One region of the Oleiphilus sp. HI0067 genome, then DNA from elsewhere that is predicted to be linked to it. Evidence: predicted binding sites of a transcription regulator. Region 1 holds the regulator's gene; each other region holds the start of a gene.
The links. The regulator PhoB, encoded in region 1, activates phosphate uptake and scavenging genes when phosphate is short. The targets are predictions, from matches to a motif close to TGTCATANNNNTGTCANA.
Positions count from the first base shown of each region.

Region 2: A3739_RS25550 (PhoX family phosphatase) is a predicted target of PhoB. The motif match lies at 2,348-2,365, and genes of this name have one in related genera.
Region 3: A3739_RS10135 (PhoX family phosphatase) is a predicted target of PhoB. The motif match lies at 1,366-1,383, and genes of this name have one in related genera.

Region 1 is NZ_LWFI01001000.1:22,602-28,302, forward strand. Features, by position in the region: gene A3739_RS13105 (mechanosensitive ion channel family protein) at 1-583, opposite strand, end outside; gene A3739_RS13110 (methyltransferase) at 743-1,333, shown strand; gene A3739_RS13115 (RluA family pseudouridine synthase) at 1,405-2,028, opposite strand; gene cysZ (sulfate transporter CysZ) at 2,102-2,842, shown strand; gene phoR (phosphate regulon sensor histidine kinase PhoR) at 2,839-4,140, opposite strand; gene phoB (phosphate regulon transcriptional regulator PhoB) at 4,193-4,888, opposite strand; gene ubiA (4-hydroxybenzoate octaprenyltransferase) at 4,999-5,701, opposite strand, start outside.
Region 2 is NZ_LWFI01001565.1:7,050-12,750, reverse strand. Features, by position in the region: gene A3739_RS25555 (SDR family oxidoreductase) at 1-10, opposite strand, end outside; gene A3739_RS25550 (PhoX family phosphatase) at 366-2,279, opposite strand; gene A3739_RS25545 (DASH family cryptochrome) at 2,472-3,803, shown strand; gene A3739_RS25540 (VOC family protein) at 4,388-4,828, opposite strand; gene A3739_RS25535 (hypothetical protein) at 4,977-5,701, opposite strand, start outside.
Region 3 is NZ_LWFI01000889.1:5,644-11,344, reverse strand. Features, by position in the region: gene A3739_RS10135 (PhoX family phosphatase) at 1-1,295, opposite strand, end outside; gene tatA (twin-arginine translocase TatA/TatE family subunit) at 1,535-1,768, shown strand; gene ubiG (bifunctional 2-polyprenyl-6-hydroxyphenol methylase/3-demethylubiquinol 3-O-methyltransferase UbiG) at 1,772-2,512, opposite strand; gene A3739_RS10120 (hypothetical protein) at 2,765-3,190, opposite strand; gene A3739_RS28750 (hypothetical protein) at 3,187-3,576, opposite strand; gene A3739_RS10110 (hypothetical protein) at 3,918-4,115, opposite strand; gene A3739_RS10105 (hypothetical protein) at 4,207-4,491, opposite strand; gene A3739_RS10100 (thermonuclease family protein) at 4,669-5,190, opposite strand; gene A3739_RS10095 (hypothetical protein) at 5,466-5,701, shown strand, end outside.

The DNA of each region.
Region 1 (5,701 bases):
TATCATCGGCATAAGCCACGCCAAATACAAAATCCACACGACGGGTTGGCTCATGATTTATATTGATCAGAGAGTCATTCGATAACTTGCCATTCGGAATGACAATCATGCGATTATCTGGGCTAAGCAAAATTGTATTGAAAATCTGAATCTCTTTTACGGTACCGATAAAACCTTGCGCCTCAATCAGATCCCCAACCCTAAACGGCTTAAAGAATAAGATCAGCACACCACCAGCAAAGTTCGACAAGCTGCCTTGCAAAGCAAAACCTACTGCTAAGCCAGCGGCACCTAATACTGCAACGAGTGATGTTGTCTCAACTCCAGCGTAAGCCGCCACCATAATAATGAGAATAGCTTTGAGAAAAATTGATAATAAACTTTTCAAAAAGCTCGCTAATGTTTGCTCTGTTCTTGAGATAAGGTGTTTTTCAGCCACGTTGACAATTCTGCCAATGACCCAAAATCCAACGACTAAGCTAAAGATAGCGATAAGCACTTTAGGCCCATACGCAATTGCTAACTCAACCATCTGATCACTAATTTGATACACTTTTTCTTCGGTAACACTTTCTAACGACATTGCCTGTTCTTCCTTTATTATTACGCTATGAATTTAGAAATATTGATGTAAAGCCGATATTCTTATTCGACACCAACAATGTAGAGCTTTATCAAACAAATGCCAACGATAAACGATCTCGAACTCCAAATGCAAAGAACGCTAAGTAAGGCGCAACTCATGTTCACGCAACTTCCCTTCTGCCAAGAGATATCTCTTGCTTTGTTTGATCCAGCCGTACTTCACGGACCGATTCCTCATGAAGAGGCGCAAGCCATCGTCGCCGAACCCGCATACTGGTCGTTCTGTTGGGCAAGCGGACAAGTTCTTGCAAGTTATATTCATAAGAACCCAAAGTCTGTTCAAGGTAAACGCGTTGTTGATATTGGGAGTGGGTCAGGTGTCGTAGCAATCGCTGCGGCGCTAGCTGGAGCAAAAGATGTTTTTGCTTGTGATATTGATGACGAAGCGCTCAATGCGGTTCTCGTGAACGCCGAGCACAATAAGGTTCGTGTCGAATGTATCAAGGATTTGGATGAAGTCGATGATATCGACTTACTAACGGCAGCCGATGTGCTTTATGACCGAGACAATCATAACTTATTGGACCAATGGTGTGAGACGAGTAAAGAAGTACTGCTCGCGGATTCGCGTATGAAAATACTCCCTAGTGACAAATTCGAGTTATTGGAAACCCACGAAGCGCGTACGTGGCCAGATCTCAATGAGTTTGAAGAATTTAATCAGGTGAGAATTTACGGATTAGAATAACCAACCCTTCGCTGTCTTCTCATGTGCTGTTCTATACTGTCCTCACCTCGGGATACCAATGGACACATCATTCAAAATGGTGGTTCAGGCGAAAATGTCAGACGCTCCCTTGTCTCGGGGTGCGTGATTCCAAGCTTCCAAGCATGCAACATCAATCTAGTGCTTGCAGCTAAAGCCGATCCCGTTGCATACAAGTTATCACCTAAAATTGGATTCCCCAGTGACATCATGTGGACACGTAACTGATGGGTACGCCCCGTGACAGGCGTGAGCCGCACGCGCGTTCTATCGTTTAAACGCTCTAGTACCTGGTAATCCGTGTGCGCAGCTTTTCCCTCTTCGCTCACCATTTGCTTCGGTCTGTTTGGCCAGTCTGTCATCAAGGGTAATGTCACCTTACCTTGGTCTTCCTCTAGCTGACCAAAAACAAGGGCAACGTAGGCTTTATCGACCTCGCGATCATGAAACTGCCTGCTGAGCTCACGATGCGCATCAGCCGTTTGCGCGAGCACCATTAAGCCTGACGTTGCGCAATCAAGCCGATGCACAATACGTGCAGTTGGATGATCTTGCTGAATGCGTCGCACTAAACAATCTTGCTTATCTGGTCCACGCCCAGGAACACTGAGTAGACCCGAAGGTTTATTCGCAATAATCAGCGTGTCATCCGCATAAAGCGTTTCAGCTTTGTCCAAAGCAGCTCACCAAACAGTTAACGAAAGCGGTATTATACAAACTCAAACAAATTGCAGATACGGAAAATATTCAATGATCAACCGATTCTTTGCGGGCACAAGTTATCTTTTTGAAGGATTCAAAATCGTCTGCTCGCCCGGCTTCAGATGGTTTTTAGCCGTGCCCATCATCGCCAATATCATTCTTTTCTCACTGTTATTTGTATGGGCAAAAGCGCTCTACAACGAAGGCATGACTTACTTAATGTCATGGATACCTGAGTGGTTAGGTTTTCTCGAATGGGCATTTTGGCTCATCTACTTTATCGCGATGATCTTATTAATTTTTTACGCCTTTGTTTCGACCGCTAACTTAATCGGTGCGCCCTTCTATGGCTTTCTAGCTGAAGTTGTTGAAAACAAATTAGCGGGTAAAAAAGACGAGAGTCCATTTACCGCAAAAGAGCTTCTGGCACTGATCCCCAGAACGATATTTAGAGAACTGAGAAAGCTGGCTTATTATTTACCGCGCGTCGCAGCTTTGTTTTTTCTCGGACTTATTCCGGGAGTAAATGCCTTAGTAGCCATTATTTGGATTGTGTTTTCAGGTTGGATGATGGCGATTCAATATGTGGATTACCCTGCCGACAACAATCGCATGTCATTTCCAGACTTACGAAAATTCCTAGCAAAAGACCGAGCCAGCGCATTGGGCTTCGGCTTATGCACTTTTGGCTTAACCCTCGTTCCAATCATCAATTTAGTAGTACTGCCAGCCGCAGTATGTGGTGGCGTTGTGTATTGGCTGAAACAACGAGATGCTTATAAGGCTTAATCTTTAGGCACGACGACACGCTGATTGGGGAAGTGACAGGTAAACGTACTTCCCTGATCAATCCCGCTTTGTACTTCCAAGTTCGCACCATGGTTGATCAACACGTGTTTTACGATGGCAAGCCCTAAACCAGAGCCTCCAGTATTAGAGTTTCGGCTAGGGTCGGCGCGATAGAAACGCTCCGTTAAACGTGGGATATGAATCGGGTCAAAACCACACCCCGTATCCGTCACTGACAAGTGGCAACCACCATGATCTTGCCACCAGCGGATGACGACAGAGCCTTTTGCTGGCGTATATTTCACGGCATTAAACACGATATTTGAAATCGCAGATCGTAATTGATTCTCAACACCAAAAATATTGGCATTTGAAACAATATCGAGCGAAATTTGATGTTCATTATCCGCACTGAACAGCTCTGCATCATGAAGTACGCTCTCGAGCAATGGCACAATCAATACTTCTTTTTCAGCATGAACGCGATCTTGTGCTTCAAATTTCTCTAACACCAATAAGTCATTAATGATCGCTTCCAAGCGATTCGTTTGTCCTTCCATCGACATTAGGGCTCGATGCCATTTTTCAGGAGCCTCTTCACTATCAATCAGCGTTTCGAGATAACCGCGAATCACAGTTAATGGTGTACGTAGCTCATGCGAGACGTTACTGACAAAGTCACGTCGCATTTGTTCTAAATGATGTAGGCGCGTGACGTCTTGCGCCAAGATCAAACGTTCCTGTTTACCGAACAAAGTAATGTGAATACGAATAATGAGATTGGGATCAGTCGGGGATGTGATTTCTAAAGCGTCATCATATTTCTTTGCGTCAAAATAGGCTTTAAATTCAGGATCTCTTACTAAATTTGTAACAAGTTGAGCCTGATCTTTATCATCATCAAAGCCAAATAATCGCGTTGCGGCTTCATTCCACCAATCCATTTGCCCCATTTCGTTGGTCATCACAACGGCATCTTTCAGAGCATTCGCCGAATTACGAACACGCTTAATCATTTTGCTTAAGCGCTTACGTGCCTTTTTATTTTGCAATTGGGTGTAATACAAACCTTCAAAAAGGTCTCCCCATAAACCATAACTTTCAGGCACTTCTTTTGGCTTTTTAGTTGGATAGAGCCAAGCATGTAAACGAAGTGCTTGTCGCACCATCCACAAGCTATAGCTCGCAAAGAACACCAGAAGACTAGGAAGGAGAAGGTCCGTGATTAAGCCGAGTAAAACAGCTAGCACAAATGCCCACACTAAATAGCGGACATGTGCAGACGCGCGTTTATGCATTCGCTTTGCTTCCTTTAAACTCGCACAAAATAGATAAGGCTATATTAGCCAATTAATGCGCCGTTTTGGTAGAAAAACGATAACCGGTACCTCGAACAGTTTGAACTAAGGCTTCATGGCGTTTGCCGATCGCTTTGCGCAAACGACGAATGTGTACATCAACAGTGCGTTCTTCCACATACACATTACCACCCCAAACGAGGTCCAATAGCTGCGCTCGCGTGTAGACGCGATCTTGGTGTGTCATGAAAAACTGCAGGAGTTTATATTCTGTTGGCCCCATCGAAAGCGTTTCACCTTCTGAGCTAACACGGTGACAGACTGGATCGAGCTCTAAGCCATCAATATTAATCGCAGACTCTAACCCTTGTGGATTAGCTCGACGCAGCACCGCTTTTAACCTAGCCACTAACTCACGTGGAGAAAAAGGCTTAGTAATGTAATCATCCGCTCCGACTTCCAAGCCTTGAATCTTATTGTCTTCTTCGACTTTCGCAGTGATCATAATGATTGGAATTTCAGAAGTGCTTTCGTCACGCTTCAAACGTCGGGCAAACTCTACACCGCTCGTTTCCGGCAACATCCAGTCTAATAAGATCATATCGGGGCGATCGTCTAGCACAATGCTGTGAGCGTCACGGGCATTACTCGCTTCAAAACAGGTATACCCTGCCATCTCTAAAGCTACTGCGATCATTTCGCGGATGGATGACTCGTCATCCACAATAAGGATTTTCTTATCTGCCATGTCTTACACTCTCATTATGCTCAATCACATCTGAGCAAATACCTACTCGTCGCGGTATTAGAAAGGAGGTTTGTTACAAGTATATGACAGGAAAAGCGCTTAAACGTTCATCAAGTCGCATAATCAAGTGCGATACCAACAAAAATGGCAAAACCCACCCAGTTATTGTTCAAAAATGCACGTAAACAATCGTCTTTATAACGTAAACGTATCAAATGTTGTTGGTATACCAACAGCACTGACGCGACGACAATGGACAAGAAATAGAAGCTTCCGAGATTTAACTGCTCGCCCAGCAAGCACATCGCAAGCACAAACAACACTTGAAGGCTCGCGATAATCGATCGGTCTGCATTACCGAACAGAATCGCTGTGGATTTCACTCCAATTTTCAGATCATCCTCACGATCCATCATCGCGTAAATTGTGTCGTAAGCGACAGTCCATAACAGCGTTGCTGTAAAAATTATCCAAGCAAGAGCCGGCACCTTTTCGATGACTGCTGCAAATGCCATAGGAATGGACCACGCAAACGCAGCACCAAGAAAGACTTGCGGCAAGAAGGTGTAACGCTTCATGAAAGGATAAATACACGCGAGGGCCAATGCACCAAAGGACCAAACAATCGCACTAGTGTTTAAACAAAGAACCAATAGCAAGGCTGAAAAACATAAGACGACGAAAAATATGATGGCATCTTTTAAACTCAACTCACCAGCAGCTAGAGGCCTAGCTTTAGTGCGCTCAACGTGGCCATCAATATTGCGATCTGCAATATCATTAATCACACAGCCTGCAGCGCGCATTGCGATC
Region 2 (5,701 bases), on a different contig from region 1:
GAAATTGCATGATGAACCTCGCTTGATTTGTTCTTATTAGACCCAAAGTAAGCTCGGATGGGCTAATTAGTCTTCGCTATAAGGAAGCTTTTGGATTTGTTTTGATACTAACGAAGTGGGGGTTAGAGTGCCAGCCAATCCCCCATCCAGGATGACGAGCATTAAGCTTTATTCAAGATTATTGCCAAAGACTGAGCGGGCGGAGCGAACGAATCAAAGTAAATTGCGAAGTAAGAGAGAGTAGCCTGGACATAGTTAAGGGTCTTGTCATTACAAGCCCCTTAACAAGGCCATCAGGACGAAACTGAAAGATCCGGCCAAAAAGCCCTCTTCCTTGAGGGCACATCCGTGTAACTCATACCTGATTAAGAACCAATAATTCCGCCGTCCTTGCGGGTAATCACTAAGGTACAGTCACGTGGTATTAACCCACTACCTGTTGGCGCAGGGAAGTTCGTAGAACTTGGATCACCATTTCCTGGGTGCTGTATGTTTACGAAAGCAGTTCGACGATCAGGCGTTAGAGTAAAGCCTGTAATTTCATCACTATTTACTCCAACCAAAAGACGTTTTGGCTGAGGAATTTCCCCATCATCGAGGTCCTTAGTTGTATCAAAGATTGTCAACTGATCCTGCAAACCTTGTGGCTGACCTCCATCTGTGCCGATAAATAAACGACCATCTTCATCCGCATATGCTGCATCTGGAGATGAGAATGCAATCTCTTCATTCACAGTATCTGAAGCAAGAATATAAATATCCCAAGAGAAACTACCGGAACCATTGTCCGTCGTACGAATAATATGGCCATTAGAGTTTGGTGCTTCAGGGTTTGCCGCGTTTGGTTCAGTTCGACGAGAGTTATTAGTGAGCGTCCAGAAGACCTCTCCATTTTTGCCTATCGTCGTCCACTCTGGACGATCCATAGGCGTTGCACCAACAATATCTGCCGCAATGCGCGTGTTGATTAACAACTCAGCCATATCATTAAAACGAGCCGCTAGAGCTGGAACATCCATAGACAATTCTAACCAGTCCCCAGAGCCATCCTCGTTAAAACGAGCAACATACAAAGTACCTTCGTCTAGCGGGCTCTTGCCATCAGCAATTGCATGTTCCCATGCCATCGATGACTCAAACTTGTAGCAATAATCGAAGCGTTGGTCATCGCCCATGTAACAAGCAACGCGACCGTCATCTAGCTCTTTAATCGCAATAGCTTCGTGCTTGAAACGACCAAGTGCAGTGCGCTTAACAGGTTTTTGCGTGCCATCGAATGGATCGATCTCAACAATCCAACCAAAGCGATTTGCCTCATTCACGTAGTCTTCGTCATTCAAATCAAAACGCTTATCAAATGCGTACCATGCATAACCAAAACCAAATTGATTAAAACCATAACGCGCTCGTTCTTCTGTTGGTGTCACTTCACTGATAGAGCCAAAGTAACCATTGAAGTTTTCTTCACAAGTCAGATACGTACCCCATGGCGTGTACCCGGCACCACAGTTGTTCACAGTGCCAAGTGCAATATTACCTGCTGGGTTTTGTAATAATGGAGAATCCGCCGCTGGCCCAGAGAACTGCACTGGCGTATTAACGGTAATACGGCGCGTATTTTTGCTTTTAACTGTGCGCCATTGGCCTCTCCAATTGCGCTTAATCTTCAAGACAGAAACGCCATGTATATTCTGCGACAAACGCACATCTTCCAAGTTCTCTGGAAGATCTTTCCCTAATGCGTGCGTATTCGTTCCGTACTCGTGATTAATACACAGCATTCCCGCATCGTTACGCATAGGGTAATGCTTTCCGTAACGGCTCGCTCGTTTGAAATCCATTGGGAAGAACCACATACCATCGTGACCAAGACCTGTCTGAAGTGCTGCTTCTTTTGAACTTGGACGTGAATTAGGGTCACCCTCATAGGCTGATGTAGCACCTGGTTCGATCGGTGTACCCCAAGGAATCAAAACTTGATACTCATAGTCTTTTGAAATCGTAGGCATCGTTGTATCAATAACATCCGCGATTTCTACTGGTCTAAAGCCGACCAATTCTTGGTTTTTCTTTGGTTTTTGCCAGCCCCAACCGGCTTGTGCAGCTGGCGCCAAAAATGCTGCAGTAGAACCAGCAAGCGTACCAGCAACAACTTTTCGACGACTCACATATGCATCAAGAACTGAAGCAAACGGACGGTTGTCAGATGGATTTGAAGAAAGATCATCAGGATCTTGGAAACCTGCTACTACGTTTTCAATGTTATTTTCTTGTGTCATATCGATAGCTCCTAGCTGATTAACAAACCTCAGATTCGAGAGATTTGATCAACACACTAAAACCGATGAATGACACTTAAGTGGCAATTGTTTTAAGCTTTTTTGTCAGTTTTATTTCTACAGATGTCACATCAACGCAAAGCCAATTTTGTTTACCTAACGTATATCTTGACGCAAAGCAAAGGAGTAGAAATGACGAACGCGACTGGGTTAGTTTGGTTAAGTGAAGATCTCAGATTACACGACAATCCCTTGATTGAACGTGCGGCAAATGAGTGCCAAGAACTTATATTTTGTTATTTCGTAGATCCAAGCGAACTGAAAAGAGACATATATGGCTGCCAGCCGCTGGGCATTCATCGGCGCCAATTCTTGGCCGAATCACTGCTCATTATGCATGACCGTTTGAAAGAGCTTGGTCAAACGCTAAATGTTTTCTTAGCTAGACCAATTCCTTCGATCGAGTCTATCTGCTCCAATCTTCCAATTACTCACGTGTATCGCTCAACACCCGTCGCGTTTAATGAATCGCAATCGTGGGCACAGCTAAAATCCATGCTGCCTGATGTGAATATGATTAGCGTAGAGACACGGTGTCTATTTAGTGCAGCAGAAATCGAATTTCAGGCAGATAGTTTTCCGGCGACCTTCAGTAAATTCAGACGTTTGGCCGAGCGATTAAACGTCCGAGTTCCTAATGGTGAGATTCGATCGTTACCACCAAGCCTATCGCTGCTGGCCTTCAATTTTGATCGATTGATTCTCGACCCTTGGGTGTTGAACAAACAGCCGATTGCGCGAGGCGGGGAAGATGCTGCACTCGATCACTTGCATGACTATTTTTCTAGCAAGGCTGCAAACACATACAAGCAAACAAGAAACGCCTTCGATGGTTGGGAGAACTCATCGAAATGGTCGTTCTGGCTAGCCAATGGCACCTTATCCGTTAAACAAGCAGCGCAAGCACTCAAAGAATTCCAAGTTGTTCATGGTGAAAATGAAGATAACGGGTGGCTGATGTTCGAGTTGCTGTGGCGGGAATACTTTCAATGGTATGCACGCGCCTTCAACAAGCGCGTGTTTTTAGTCGATGGTTTATTCGATCAAGAGAAACGAAAGCTTAGAGGCACTTTTTATCCTCAACGCTTCAAGCAATGGTGCGCAGGCAATACACCCTATCCAATCGTCAACGCCTGTATGCGGCAACTAAACGCGACGGGATACATGAGCAATCGTGGGAGACAAATTGTCGCATCCGCGTTAATAAATGAATTGGGTTTAGATTGGCGATGTGGCGCGTCTTACTTCGAGCAACAACTGATCGATTACGATCCCGCTTCAAACTGGGGGAATTGGCAATATATTGCGGGCGTTGGTGCTGATCCAAGAGGAGGCCGCCAGTTCAACTTAAAAAAACAAACGCAAATGTATGATCCCAATGGAGAGTTCATAGCGAAATGGACGGATAGCGATGAGAATCATCGATTGGATTATACCGATGCTGCGGATTGGCCTATTTTATGATTTGTTTCGGTTTTGGCCAAAAAGCCACTTCTGCATTTGGTTCTGCCTTACAAAATCTTTCGTTGATTCGAGATTAATCGCTTCTAATCTTTTTATGTTCTTTCTTGCTCGCACAAGAAAGAACCAAAGAAATGCGTACCTGCTCTTCGGCCCTGCGGGTACATTCGTGACTGGATAAAATAAACAGGAATTCGTCGAGGATTGTTTGAGCCGAAGGCGAGTCCCGCAGACGCTGTTTATTTTTGAGCAACGAATGACCCCAAAGGGCATGTCAGTGGGGCTGATTAGGATTGTTAAGGGGCTTGTCAGCACAAGTCCCTTAACTCGACCTTTAGGTCGAAACCTAAAAATGCAGAGGCGCTGTCGGCCGCCGCCGACAAGAATAGTAGTAAGAAAATCGAATAATAAATTAACTACACAGAACTACTATTACAGAAGCTATTTATATACAGGGAGAAAATGCCTAAGCCGGGGCTTAGGATAAGCCCTTAACTCAACCTTTAGGTCAAAACCTAGAGAAGCCTAGCCAAAGAAATCAAACTCAAAATAGTTGGCTATTAGGACAAAACCTAAAACTCAACCAACTACCATTCCCCTATATTCTCCATGCTCACCCATGGTTCTTGAGGCTCTAGCGAACCACCTTTTTGAAGCAATTCAACACTAATTCCGTCAGGTGAGCGAATGAAAGCCATATGGCCATCACGAGGTGGACGATTAATGGTCACTCCCATATCCGCTAGGTGCTGACAGGTCGCGTAAATATCATCGACACGATACGCCACGTGTCCAAAGTTTCGACCACCGCTGTATTCTTCTGGGTCCCAGTTATAGGTTAGCTCTAGCTCTGGAGCTTTGACTGCATGCGCTCGTTCTTCATCATCGGGAGCCGCTAAATAAATCAGTGTAAAGCGCCCTGCTTCGCTCTCATAACGACGCATTTCGATGAGCCCAAGACCATCACAGAAGAATTTCAGTGACGCATCGACATCACTTACACGAATCATGGTATGAAGAAATTGCATCATAGCTCCTTAACTTGATTGATAACGAATTTGAATAGGAAGAGTACTAAAAAGAGGTAAAGAGACAAGTTTTGTTTTGTAAGAAATCCAATAAAAAAGGCAGAGTAAAACTACTCTGCCTTTCACGTTCACTCGATCTTGCCTGCGGCTATTTTAGCTTGTAGTAAGTTGGTACAAGACTAGATAAATCGTTGATTGATGCAACACGCTTAAATACGGGACTATCTAAGTCTTTATCAGGGAAGAACCCGAGCATAATCTCAAGCTCACCACCTTCTGATAATTTGTTTATCCAATCCCCTTCTAACACACCTGCATTTTTTGCTTGAATACGATCAAAAGGAATCAAATCACCACCGTTTACACGAATACCAATACCAGCAAGATTCTCATCAATGTCTGAAGAGCTGTTCACTTCAAGCTTTTCTGAGGTCAGAGTTAGCCATACTTGAGAATAAAAATCGCCATCACCCATTTGCATAGTAGGCGTTTTTAAAACAAGCGCACCCTGTTCCTGATAACTGGTACCTAAAGACCACAATTTTAGACGCACCGGAAGATCTTTTTTACTCACATTCAATGCGTTCTTTGTAAGATCTTTCTTTGGTTTTTCAGCTTTTACAGGAACCTTAGCTTTAGCAACCTTTTCTTGAAGTTTAGGTTTAGACTTCGGCTCAGGCTTCGCTTTTTGTTCTGGCTTATAAGCTTGCTTTTGCTGATCTGCAACAACAGGTACATCAACAGGTTTCTCTTCGGTTTTCTGTTCTGCACTAGATTCAGCATCTTCTTTCACTGCTGCAGATACGGTGTCGGCTGACGGATTTTTACTGGCCGAAGGCTCTTTATCTGCTGAAGGCTCTTTATTAACTGCAA
Region 3 (5,701 bases), on a different contig from region 1:
AATACTAGAGGGATCCACTCACCAGTGTTGTCGTCATTAAAGCGCATAACATACAGCGTGCCCTCATCCATGTACTTCGCACCTGTGGCTAAACGATCGCTTGGCGATGCATCTGCTGCATCCCAAAGTGCGGTGGATACGAACTTATACATATATTCAAAGCGCCCATCATGACCTGTATAAAATACAACGGGTTGTCCAACGGTTAACTTACCGAAGACACAGCCTTCATGACGAATGCGACCTAGTGCAGTGCGTTTAACCGCCATGCTTGTGTTGTCGTATGGGTCGATTTCAACAATATAACCGTGGCCATTTGGCTCGTTACGGTAATCCGTTGTTGGACCTGAGCCAGATGGCGTCGCGTCAAAACGCGTGAACTCATCGGCGACTTCAGAGCCGTCACCTTTTACATCATCCCAACCGTAGCGCGTATCGTCATCGTCTACACCAAGACGTTCATCCGCTGTGCTGCGCGTACCGGTATTAACAAAATAACCAGGCCAGTTTTCTTCACATGTGAGATAGGTTCCCCAAGGAGTATAGCCATTGCCACAGTTATTCAATGTTCCACGAACACGGTCCCCCGCTTGTGAATATGGCGTCACTAGCACTGAAGGATCTTGAGTAACAGGCCCCGAGATGCGCATTTCTGTCGCACCCGTAAAACGACGATTATATGAGTCATTGTCGACAACAGACCAAGTATCACCAGTTAAACGAATACGGATAACAGAAACACCGTGTGCGTTGATTTCTTTGCGTACTTCTTCAACATCTGTGCGCATACCGGTAATCGCGTCACGTGTTGCACCAGCAGGGTGAAGTGCATTTTGGTCGATATATTCGTGGTTGATACACAACAAGCCATCTGTCTCTTCGTCGTTTAATGGGAAGAAGTGCATGCCATCGTGGTGCATACCTACTGAGTTCGCTTGGTCTTCAGCAGTGTTCGTGCCGTCATCACGCCAAGCATTTGCAGTATTGTTAAGCGGCGTGCCCCAAGGCGCTAGTACCGATGCGGTATAACCCGCAGCAACGGTCACTGCATCAGTGAGAGAACCTGGAATAGACTCAAACCCCAAAGACACTGAACTCTGATCAGCACCGACAGAAGGGCTATCGCTACTGCTACAAGCACTCAAACCAAATGTAGACAGCATGCCTAATGCAGCCATGCCCCCAACACCGCCTTTTAAAACCGCTCTGCGGTTAAAATTCGCTTCCATTACCTCTGAAAAAGGCGCATTGGAACTCTTGTTAAACTTGCGCGGATCAAACGTCGCTTTACTCATTATCACATCCTAAATTTTATGGATTTATCTTGTTTGCGAAAAACTCACGCCGAAGAAACTAGCCGTGTGATGTGACAATTATTTGAAAAAAATATGACGTTTTAGCGGCAAACAATACAGGCATTCATCCACAACAAAGTACGGACTCGCGTCGAAAAAAATACATCTCGCTGAAGTAAAAATGTCATGTTTAAAAAATAGGATGTGTCGCTTTGGAATCACTCGAGTAGGTAAGAAAAATGGGGATTAGTCCAACACAGTTACTGATTATTTTAGCAATCGTAGCCTTACTATTTGGAACAAAAAAGCTTCGCAATATGGGTGGCGATTTGGGCAGTGCCGTCAAGAATTTCAAAAAAGAAATGAATCAAAACGAGCAGATACCAGAAGCAAGCCTGACACATTCTATTTCAGAAGCTGATTCGAAGGTCGACGCTACACCTGTACAGAGTTCAGCGCAGAAAAATAGCTAAGTTTCATCGCTGCTTTTCTGCGTAAATCATATAGTTGATCGCCAGCGATTCAATGATCGACATCGATCGATTGACAGGATTAACGCGCACACCAGCTTTGCGAACTACCTCGAAAGCGTCAGCGTTAAGGAACGCCTCAATCTCAGAAGGTTTTCTGAGCATAGAATAATGATGCGTTCCTTTTGGAAGCCATCGCAATACATATTCGGCGCCAAATACCGTCACAAACCAAGCTAGCCAATTACGATTAATGGTGGCAACAAAAGTGGCACCACCCTCTTTTACAAGTTCATGGCATGACGCCATAAACAAGGGAAGATTGGCAACATGCTCAACAACCTCCATGTTGAATACAACATCGTACTGAACACCTTCGTTTCGTAGCTCTTCAACTGAAATAAGACGATATTCAATATCAAGCTGCTGTTGTTCTGCATGTGTTTGCGCAATGGCAATATTCTTTTCTACGACATCGATGCCTGTAACCCTAGCGCCCAAACGCGCCAAAGATTCGCTCAATATTCCGCCGCCACAGCCAACATCTAAAACAGATAGACCAGATAAAGGCTTCAGGGAGTTTGCCATTTCGGATTGAGCGCAGAGTTGCTCGACAATCCAGTCAACCCGAAGCCTGTTTAATCGATGAAGCGGCCAAAATGGACCTTCTGCATCCCACCAGGTTTCTGCAAGTTGATGGAAGTGCGCGATTTCTCGTTGATTGATGGTCGTAGAATGATTTGTCACCCGAGTTCTCCAACAAACTAAGCCTTAAGAGTACGACTAAAGACGGAACGAAGTTCACCAAAGCTTAGGTTTAATCCGATAAGACAGGGATGGAGATAAATGTTTTTATAGGCGAAAAAAAGGCCGACTATTGTCGACCCTTTTTATTTGGTAGCGGGGGCCTCTACTGAAAAGAGCTATCAAACACATGTTTTATAAATAAATAAAGGCCATATATAACTAAACTGGCACCAAATATGGCACCAGTTTACATCAGTTACGAGTAATGCCGTTTTGAGGTAGTGAGGCTTTGCGAGACAGCATTGCGATTTCTGCAGTCATCAGTAGAAGGCATGCCGCAATGAACGATATAGTAGTGACGAGGATTAACCACCATGGCCCGCTAGCGGATAAACCTAGTAATATATAGGCGAAGATCAATAATATTACGGCAATAACAACCGCAACAGGAAACAAAGCATTCTTCCAGCTAAGCTCTGAAGCTTTAACATCCCAGACACCTGAGTGCATGGGCGATATCAGACCGACAGTGACTATTAGCACGCCCCAAACATGGGAAATATAAACGTTGAAAATTTCTTTAATCATCTCAGTTGAGTAAAGAGTTTCGAAGTAGAGTACGAGAGCCCAGCTCGTAATAAACAGCCAGTGCTTAATTGATTTCCCTTTAAAATTCATTCTTGAATAGTCCCTTGCTCAGAATTGTTTCTGGCGTCAGTAATGTTGTTATGTAGAAATTGATTAAAGATGTGGCACGAGACAATTTTGGATCTGGGTAACACGATACCGAAGTCATCAGGGTTTTCTCTGCCTGCTGTTTCAAAGTCCTCAATTGACGAAAAATAGTCATTAGAGAGTGTTAGCTCCAACGTTTCCGAGTCTCTATAGCCACTCATCATAGGGAGGATAGTTAAATAGCTAGACTCAGTCATTGGCTCAACTGTATCGAGCACATAGCCTACATACGCTTTTCGATTATCTAGAGTAACTTGCAGTGGTTTTTCTTCGATCATCGAAGTTAGGATGGTTTTGCTAAGATCGTCTTTCTGAAACACGTCGTACAATGCGCTAGCTCTGTCGGTTCTGATGTTTTGACCTACGATAAACAAGCCAGTTATAAGAGCCTGCCAAATTGTAAAGTGGAGAAGAGATTGAAATAGATTTTGCTCGAACAAAAGTCCAGTGTGGCAGTCAGCGCAACTCAGGTTTTGGATAAGGCGCGCGAAAGAATATGCGACGATTGAAAAGAATATGCCCCAAGAAAGAGACATAAGATAAAGGTGTTGCCCTGTCTTTCTAGCGGCCTGATACTTGAATTTAAATGTAGTGGATATGAAAACGTAACCGGCACAAGACGCAACGATGAGGACAAAGGCTATTCCATCAGCCGTCATATGATTCTATCCTAAGCTTGGTGATACGAGGACTCTTGGTTGCAATCTTTTTTCTTATTGCGAGCGGAAATAAGGTCTCTTACTGACCGTAAAAGAGAAGAGTTATCTTCAAAGGCTTCGTCCATTTTTCGATGCGCAACGCCATCGCCCACAATAGTGTAGTTTTTTCTCAGCACCTTAAGTGCATTAGCTTTGCGTTTATCTTCCATCTGAACCTCCATCGTCAGCAATAGTATGAGTGGAGGAGAGCTTTAGAGCAATTATATTTTGTAACGAGTAGTTTAAGAACTTAGAGGCAAATTAGAGCAACAAAGTGGTTTTGCTTCGTTCCAGCGCGTCTACAGCTTCGTCAATATAGTCATGTTTTTTAGGAATGCGGTCGATCATATCGCCGATGCAATTTACATGTTTAATCTTGAGGCTGCTTAATTTGATGATGCCTTCACCGTCGAATTTTTGTAGCTCCTCCTTAATTTTGAAAAGTAGCGGTTCAATTAGGTTAAAACGCTTGTCGGAAATCTCGCCGGTGGCTTGGCAAATAAGAGTTTTAAGCGTTCTTAGTTCCGAAATGGTTTCAGTAAGCATGGAAATCTTGACTTGGTTTAATGCGAGATTTTTTTGAAACTTATACTGGGACTTAGAAACCGAATAGGAACAGAAAGCTGCGTAGGCCGCTAGACCAGTTGCGATTACGGTTAGCCAATCCTGTAGGCTCGTAGTTTCGATAGTTTTCTCCTTTGGTAAGTGATAGACGGAAGCGTCTTAGTCTTCAGCGAGGTCTTGACACCAACCTAGGCGCTTCCCTCCGTTATATGGTCGAGCATGGCCTTGTTTTAGCATTTCCGATGCGATATCAATTTCCTCATTAGATTCGTTGATAACTTCTACTTTAGCTAGAAGTCTGCTGTATTTGTCATAATCAATATCGTAAAGAATGATACCTTTAGGGCTAAGTCGAGCGTAAGGGGTTAGTAAATTTTCTAGTGCTTCCTTTGCATTTTTTGCTGCGTTTTTTTCATACGCGCAGTTCCCTTTTATTTCGGGCGTGTCAATCCCTCTTATTCGAACAGGCATGTCTCGTCCTTTATATTCAGCGCCAGGAAGCCAAGTTACTGAGAAAGTATCACCATCAAGTACTCTGGTTAGATAAAAGTTGTCACCAGAATGAGTAAACGTTTCGCCGAAAATTTTGTTGCCTGTCCCTCTGATACCCTCATCTGAACACCCTAATGTCATCAAGGAGCAAATGACTGCTGCTAAAATGTCTTTTATTCGTTTGACCACTCTACGCCTCTCCCTGTGTATTTGTTTTTCCTTTGATAGACAAAACTACCACTCAACCCATATCACTTCTAATAATTTTGACCGATTTCTCTACTGAATTACCCTTCATTCAGTGCTAGCATCATAGCTATCAAAACCGCATCAAAAAGAACAAAGCAAGGACTCCGTAGTACATGTTCGAACCAACCTTCAAAAGCACTTGTATGAACGGTAGTTTTAACTGGGCTGTGTGACGAGATTTCTGTAAACGCTTTGTAAACACGGGAGTTGAACAAATGACGATGATTTTAACTAACAGCCTTGTTCAGTTTGTTGATGAGTATCAGGCGGCGATCGTCATCATTTCTAATGTTGCATTGATGATTTGCTTGCTCCAGCAGCAGAGAAGGCGTGTAGCTGCCGCTAATGCGGAATTTATAGCGAAGCTGAGAGAATCTTCTGCAGAAAGGGATGAAAGCGAATATTCGCGCTTTCGCGATTGCACTCGATTCCATTTCACTGGTGACGGAGA